Regions from separate parts of the Kribbella sp. NPDC051620 genome, predicted to be linked through region 1. Evidence: predicted binding sites of a transcription regulator. Region 1 holds the regulator's gene; each other region holds the start of a gene.
The links. Region 1 encodes HrcA, which represses chaperone genes, less so after heat shock. Its sites were predicted from a motif close to TTGGCACTCGNNNNNNNCGAGTGCCAA; they were not measured.
Positions count from the first base shown of each region.

Region 1 (2,265 bases):
TGGCCGCGGCCCACGGGTCGCCCCGCCGGTCTGGCCGAAGAAGGCGTCCATGATGTCGGTGAAGGTGAACGCCTGGCCGAAGCCGGCGCCCGCACCCGCGCCGGGCCCGCTCGCGAACGGGTCACCGCCGAGATCGTGGACCTGCTTCTTCTGCGGGTCGCTCAGCACCTGGAACGCGCGGCCGATCTCCTGGAACTTGTGGTGCGCGTCCTCGGAGTCGTTCACGTCCGGGTGGTACTGGCGGGCCAGTTTGCGGTAGGCCTTCTTGATCTCGTCCTGGCTCGCGTCGCGGCTGACGCCGAGGACGGCGTAGTAATCGGTGCTCATACTCCAGACCACTTGGTAGGCAGTGTTCGGTGCGTTCGGTGGTTCACGAGTCGGCCAGGATCTGGCTGACGTAGCGCGCGACGGCGCGGACCGCGCCCATCGTGCTCGGATAGTCCATGTGGGTCGGGCCGACGATGCCGAGAGTGGCCAGCGCCTCCGACTTGGAGCCGTAGCCGGTGGCGACGACCGAGGTGGTGGCAAGTCCTTCGTACGGGTTCTCGTGGCCGATCCGGACCGTCAGCGTCTGCGGGTTGGTCGCCTCGCCGAGCAGCTTGAGCAGGATCACGTGCTCCTCGAGCGCCTCCAGCACCGGCTTCACGTTGCGCTCGAAGTCGTCGCCGTAGCGGGTCAGGTTGGCCGCGCCGCCGACCGCGATCCGCTGCTCGCCCTCGACCGTGAAGGCCTCCAGCAGACTCGTGACGATGGCGGCCACCAGCGACCGGTCGGCCGGTGGGAAGGTCTCGGTGACGCTGGCCAGCGAGGTCGCCGCGTCGGTCAGCCGCTGGCCGGTCAGCGCGGAGTTCAGCCGGGAGCGCAGGTCGGCGATCAGTTGCTCGTCGACGTCGTCCTGGGTCTCCACGATCCGCTGCTCGACCCGGCCGGTGCTGGTGATCAGCACCAGCAGCAGCCGCCGCGGCGTCATCGTGACCACCTCGACGTGCCGCACGCTCGACCGGCTCAGCGTCGGGTACTGCACGATCGCGACCTGACGGGTGATCTGGGCGAGCAGCCGGACGGTACGCCGGACCACGTCGTCCAGGTCGACCGCGCCGACCAGGAAGGACGAGATCGCCTTCTTCTCGGCCGGCGACAGCGTCTTGACGGTGCTCAGCTTGTCGACGAACAGCCGGTACCCGGCGTCGGTCGGGATCCGGCCGGCGCTGGTGTGCGGCTGGGTGATGTACCCCTCCTCCTCCAGCGCGGCCATGTCGTTGCGGACCGTGGCCGGGGAGACGCCGAGGTTGTGCCGGTCGACCAGGGTCTTCGAGCCGACCGGCTCGTGGGTGGCCACGTAGTCCTCGACGATGGCTCGGAGAACGTCCAGTTTGCGTTCGTCCAGCACGCGCACCACCCCTCTCACGTCGGCCCCTCGGGTTGGCACTCCCGAGTTTCGAGTGCCAGTCTACCGAGCCCGCACGACACCTACCCACAAGTAGCGGCGTGGGACGGATCTCAGCTGCTTTCCGGCGACGCTCCCAAAGGTACGGCGGCAGGCCGCTGGACCGTACTCGCCACGTCCACCGACTGGTCCTGAGCGGCAGATTCGAGCAGCGACTCCATGACGTCGAGCACGTGGTAGGCCAGCGCGCCATCCGCCCGGTGCGGCTCGTTGTTGCGCAGTGCGCGAGCCATGTCGGCCACTCCGACGCCGCGGCCGGCACCGGCGTACCCACCGGCTACCGGGAGTTGCGTCCAGTCACGGTTGGTGGCAGTCGCGATCTCCACCGTGCCGTCGAAGTTGTTCGGGTCCGGGACGGACAGGCTGCCCTCCGTGCCGTAGATCTCGATCCGCGGCAGCCGTGCGGCCCACACGTCGAAGCTCATCAGCACAGTGGTGAGCGCACCCGACTCGTGCTCCAGTACGCCGGTCACATGCGTCGGTACTCCGACAGGGAACGTCTCCCCGGCCCGCGGCCCGCTGTGCACCTTCCGCTGCTCCTGGGAGCGCCCGGCCCGACCAGTGACCCGCTTCACCGGTCCAAGCAGAGTGACGAGGCTGGTGATGTAGTACGGACCCATGTCGAGCAGCGGGCCGCCACCTGGTTGGTAGTAGAACTCCGGCGCCGGGTGCCACAGCTCATGCCCAGGCGTGACGAACGACGCCGTCGCTGCGGTCGGTACGCCGATGTCGCCACGGTCGAGCGCCACGCGGGCAGTCTGCGTGCCGGTGCCGAGCACTGTGTCTGGGGCGCAGCCGATGCGAAGCTTGTTGGCAGC
Region 1 is NZ_JBITDB010000003.1:81,411-83,675, forward strand. It holds gene dnaJ (molecular chaperone DnaJ) at 1-327, opposite strand, end outside; gene hrcA (heat-inducible transcriptional repressor HrcA) at 371-1,390, opposite strand; gene ACIA12_RS13455 (Gfo/Idh/MocA family protein) at 1,501-2,265, opposite strand, start outside.

Region 2 (2,265 bases), on a different contig from region 1:
ACCTGGGCGCCGGTGAGGGCAGCCAGGTCCTCGAGCATCGCCTTGCGGCGGTCACCGAAGCCCGGCGCCTTGACGGCGACGGAGGTGAAGTTGCCGCGGATCTTGTTCACGACCAGCGTCGACAGCGCCTCGCCCTCGACGTCCTCGGCGATGATCAGCAGCGTCTTGCCGGACTGCACGACCTTCTCCAGCAGCGGCAGCAGGTCCGACACCGCGGAGATCTTGCCCTGGTTGATCAGGATGTACGGGTCGTCCAGCACCGCTTCGCCACCCTCGGCGTCGGTGATGAAGTAGGGCGAGATGTAGCCCTTGTCGAACTGCATGCCCTCGGTGAAGTCCAGCTCGGTGCCGAAGGTGTTCGACTCCTCGACGGTGATGACGCCGTCCTTGCCGACCTTGTCGAACGCCTCGGCGATCAGCGAACCGATCTCGGCGTCGCGGGCGGAGATGGTGGCGACGTGGGCCATGTCGCCCTTGTCGTCGACCGGGCGGGCGGTCTCGACCAGCTTCTTCGAGACGGCCTCGACGGCGGCCTCGATGCCCTTCTTCAGGCCCATCGGGTTGACGCCGGCCGCGACGGCCCGCAGGCCCTCGTGCACCAGCGCCTGCGCCAGTACGGTCGCGGTGGTGGTTCCGTCACCGGCGACATCGTTGGTCTTGGTGGCAACCTCTTTGGCCAGCTGCGCACCGAGGTTCTCGAACGGGTCGTCCAGCTCGACCTCACGCGCGACGGTGACACCGTCGTTGGTGATGGTCGGGGCGCCCCACTTCTTGTCCAGCACGACGTAGCGGCCCTTGGGCCCCAGCGTCACCTTCACCGTGTTCGCGAGCTTGTCGACGCCGCGCTCCAGCGCGCGCCGCGCGTTCTCGTCGAACTCGAGGATCTTCGGCATAAAAACAAGTCCCTCTCTGAGTTTCAACAATGGTGCTCGCGGTCCCGAACCGACTCCGCCCCGGCACCGGCGGGCGGTACCGGAGCGGTGTCAGTCAGGAACGGCGAACGATGGGCGCGTCTCCACACACACGGCGGGAAGCGCGCCCCGACGTCACTTGGTGACGACTGCGAGGATGTCGCGGGCGCCCAGGATCAGGTAGTCCTGGCCGTCGTACTTGACCTCGGTGCCGCCGTACTTGGAGTAGATGACCTTGTCGCCGACGCTGACGTCCAGCGGGACGCGGTTGCCGTTGTCGTCGATGCGGCCGGGGCCGACGGCGAGGATCTCGCCCTCCTGCGGCTTCTCCTTGGCGGTGTCCGGGATCACCAGGCCGGACTTCGTGGTCTGCTCGGCTTCGAGCGGCGCAACGAGGATACGGTCCTCGAGCGGCTTGATCGTGACCGACACTTGCTGACCTCCACGGTCGAGTTCTTGTGTGTTCAAGGGGTGCTGCGAGCGACCGTTCCGCCTCTGCCGTCGCGGGGATCAGAGGCCGGGCCGCTGGCACCCTCGAGTGGAGAGTGCCAACACCGAATCTAGGCCGCGATTAGCACTCGGTCAACTCGAGTGCCAGAATCTCGCCGCCGGCGAACGCCGGTACCGCTCGTGTCCGGCCGGACGCTTTCTGCCATCAAGGGCTGGGCGAACCCCACCCGGTCGTGGGACCGTCGTCTCTGTAGGGTTCCCGGCCGCCCCGGGATCGACCGCCCCGAGGAGAGAACCATGGCGCTCCGCCTGCCGGCACTGCCCAAGCTGACTCCGCGCAAGACAGTGGTGATCGCCCTGCTGGTGATCAGCCCGTTCGCGGTCGCAGGCCTCGCGGCCAACGGCGCACATCACTCCTCCTCCGCCCGCCCCGGCGACGCGGCCCCCGGCGGCGCCGCGCCCGCAGTACAGCTCAAGGCGAAGGACGCCGCGGCCGGCAGCGCACAGACGGACGCGCAGGCAGCAGCGGCTGCCGCTGCGACTCCGCAGTGCCTGTACGCCCGGGTCGTACCGATCGGCAAGACCGGCTGGGGCATCCCGATGCCGTCGCTGTGGAACAGCCCGAGCACCACCTGCAACCTGATGTACGGCGACGACCCGTTCCGGGGCTCGAACCACAGAGGCGACCCGGACACCGCCATCCGGGTCCTCCAGCGCAACCTGAACTACTGCTACGGCTACAAGCTCACAGTGGACGGCATCTACGGCAGCAACACCCGTGGAGTGATCAGGGCCGTCCAGAAGCGCCACAAGCTGGCCGTCGACGGCATCTACGGTCCGAAGACCCGCTCGGCGATGAACTGGCGCCTGTACGCCGCCAAGACCAATACCTGGAGCAAGGCCT
Region 2 is NZ_JBITDB010000005.1:767,750-770,014, reverse strand. It holds gene groL (chaperonin GroEL) at 1-893, opposite strand, end outside; gene groES (co-chaperone GroES) at 1,047-1,343, opposite strand; gene ACIA12_RS28385 (peptidoglycan-binding protein) at 1,659-2,265, shown strand, end outside.
Region 2: a site for HrcA is predicted at 1,483-1,509, ahead of groES (co-chaperone GroES). Genes of this name have one in related genera too.

Region 3 (2,265 bases), on a different contig from region 1:
ACCGGTTGCGGCGTTGAGGCCCCAGCCCGGCTCGAGGTTGCGAACCTTCTCCACCACGACGCCACCCTCGAGGCCGGCGTTGAAGGCGATCTGCTTCAGCGGAGCCTCGACCGCGGACCGCACGATCGCGGCACCGGTGGCCTCGTCACCCTCGAGCTCCAGCTTCTCGAACGCAACGACCGAAGCCTGCAGCAGCGCCACGCCGCCACCGGCGACGATGCCCTCTTCGACGGCGGCCTTCGCGTTGCGAACGGCGTCCTCGATGCGGTGCTTGCGCTCCTTCAGCTCGACCTCGGTGGCCGCGCCGACCTTGATCACCGCAACGCCACCGGCCAGCTTGGCCAGCCGCTCCTGCAGCTTCTCGCGGTCGTAGTCGGAGTCCGACTTCTCGATCTCGGCGCGGATCTGGTTCACCCGGCCGGAGATCTGGTCGGCGTCGCCGGAACCCTCGACGATGGTCGTCTCGTCCTTGGTGACGACGATCTTGCGGGCCTGGCCGAGCAGCTCCAGGTCCACGGTGTCGAGCTTGAGGCCGACCTCCTCGGAGATGACCTCACCGCCGGTCAGCACGGCGATGTCGACCAGCATGGCCTTGCGGCGGTCACCGAAGCCCGGCGCCTTGACGGCGACGGTCTTGAAGGTGCCCTTGATCTTGTTCACGACCAGGGTCGCGAGCGCCTCACCCTCGAGGTCCTCGGCGATGATCGCCAGCGGCTTGCCGGTCTGCATGACCTTCTCCAGCACCGGGACCAGGTCCTTGATGCTCGAGATCTTGCTGTTCACCACGAGGATGTACGGGTCTTCGAGGACCGCTTCCATCCGCTCGGTGTCGGTCACGAAGTACGGCGAGATGTAGCCCTTGTCGAAGCGCATGCCCTCGGTGAGCTCGAGCTCGAGACCGAAGGTGTTGCTCTCCTCGACGGTGATGACACCTTCCTTGCCGACCTTGTCCATCGCCTCGGCGATGATCTGGCCGACCTGGGTGTCGGCGGCGGAGATCGAGGCCGTGGAAGCGATCTGCTCCCGGGTCTCGACGTCCTTCGCCTGCGCCAGCAGCTGCTCGCTGATGGCGTCGACCGCCTTCTCGATGCCCTTCTTCAGGCCCATCGGGTTGGCGCCCGCGGCGACGTTGCGCAGACCCTCGCGCACGAGCGCCTGGGCCAGCACGGTCGCCGTGGTGGTGCCGTCGCCTGCGACGTCATCCGTCTTCTTGGCAACTTCCTTGACGAGCTCGGCCCCGATCTTCTCGTACGGGTCCTCGAGCTCGATCTCCTTGGCGATGGAGACACCGTCGTTGGTGATCGTGGGGGCGCCCCACTTCTTCTCCAGCACGACGTTGCGGCCCTTCGGGCCAAGCGTCACCTTCACGGCGTCGGCGAGGGTGTTCATACCCCGCTCGAGGCCGCGGCGCGCCTCTTCATTGAAAGCAATAAGCTTGGGCATTCTCCGCGAGTCCTCCCGCGTCGAGTTTTTTGTTCAGCCGGCCGGATGCCCGCGACGGACGGTGCCATCAGTGCGGCGGTCACGTCCCGCCACGCCTCCGGCACCTCATCGAGGCCGTCTATGGTCACGCTCCAGGGCGCGAGCAGTTATCACTCTCGCCCATCGAGTGCTAACCAAGTATTAGCACTCGACCCAAGCGAGTGCAAGCCAGCTCCCCCTCCGCAGTACCGTGCTGAGATGACTCTGGAGGTCGTCCCAGCCACCCCGGACCGCTGGCCGGACGTCGTCGAGGTGATGCGCGACCGCGGCGACCCGGCTCGCTGCTTCTGCCAGTACTTCCGCCTCCGCGGCAAGGAGTGGTCAGGCACCTCCCCCACCGCCAAGCGCGACGCCCTGGGCGCCCAGGTCGCCTCGGACCGGCCACCAGGCGTCCTGGCGACAGACGCCGGTACGCCGGTGGGCTGGTGCGCCGTCGCTCCCCGGTCGGCGTATCCACGGGTCGTCACCTCCCCCAACTGGCGGGGTGGCGACCCCGACGCCTGGGTGGTGACCTGTTTCGTCGTACCGGTTGGTCACCGCCGTCAGGGCCTGGCTGGTGAGCTCCTCCACGGGGCGATCGACTTCGCCCGCGCCCAGGGCACCGTAGTACTGGAGGCCTGCGCTGTGGACCTCTCCTACACGGGCAGGGTCCCCTCCGCTGACCTCTACCGCGGCCCACTGTCCGTCTACCTGGAGGCAGGCTTCACAGAGGTCAGCCGTACGTCGGCGCGGTGGGTGCTGGTCAGCAAGGCGCTCTAGACCTTCGCGATGAACTTGACCTCG
Region 3 is NZ_JBITDB010000005.1:821,743-824,007, reverse strand. It holds gene groL (chaperonin GroEL) at 1-1,443, opposite strand, end outside; gene ACIA12_RS28645 (GNAT family N-acetyltransferase) at 1,681-2,241, shown strand; gene ACIA12_RS28640 (Rid family hydrolase) at 2,238-2,265, opposite strand, start outside.
Region 3: a site for HrcA is predicted at 1,624-1,650, ahead of groL (chaperonin GroEL). Genes of this name have one in related genera too.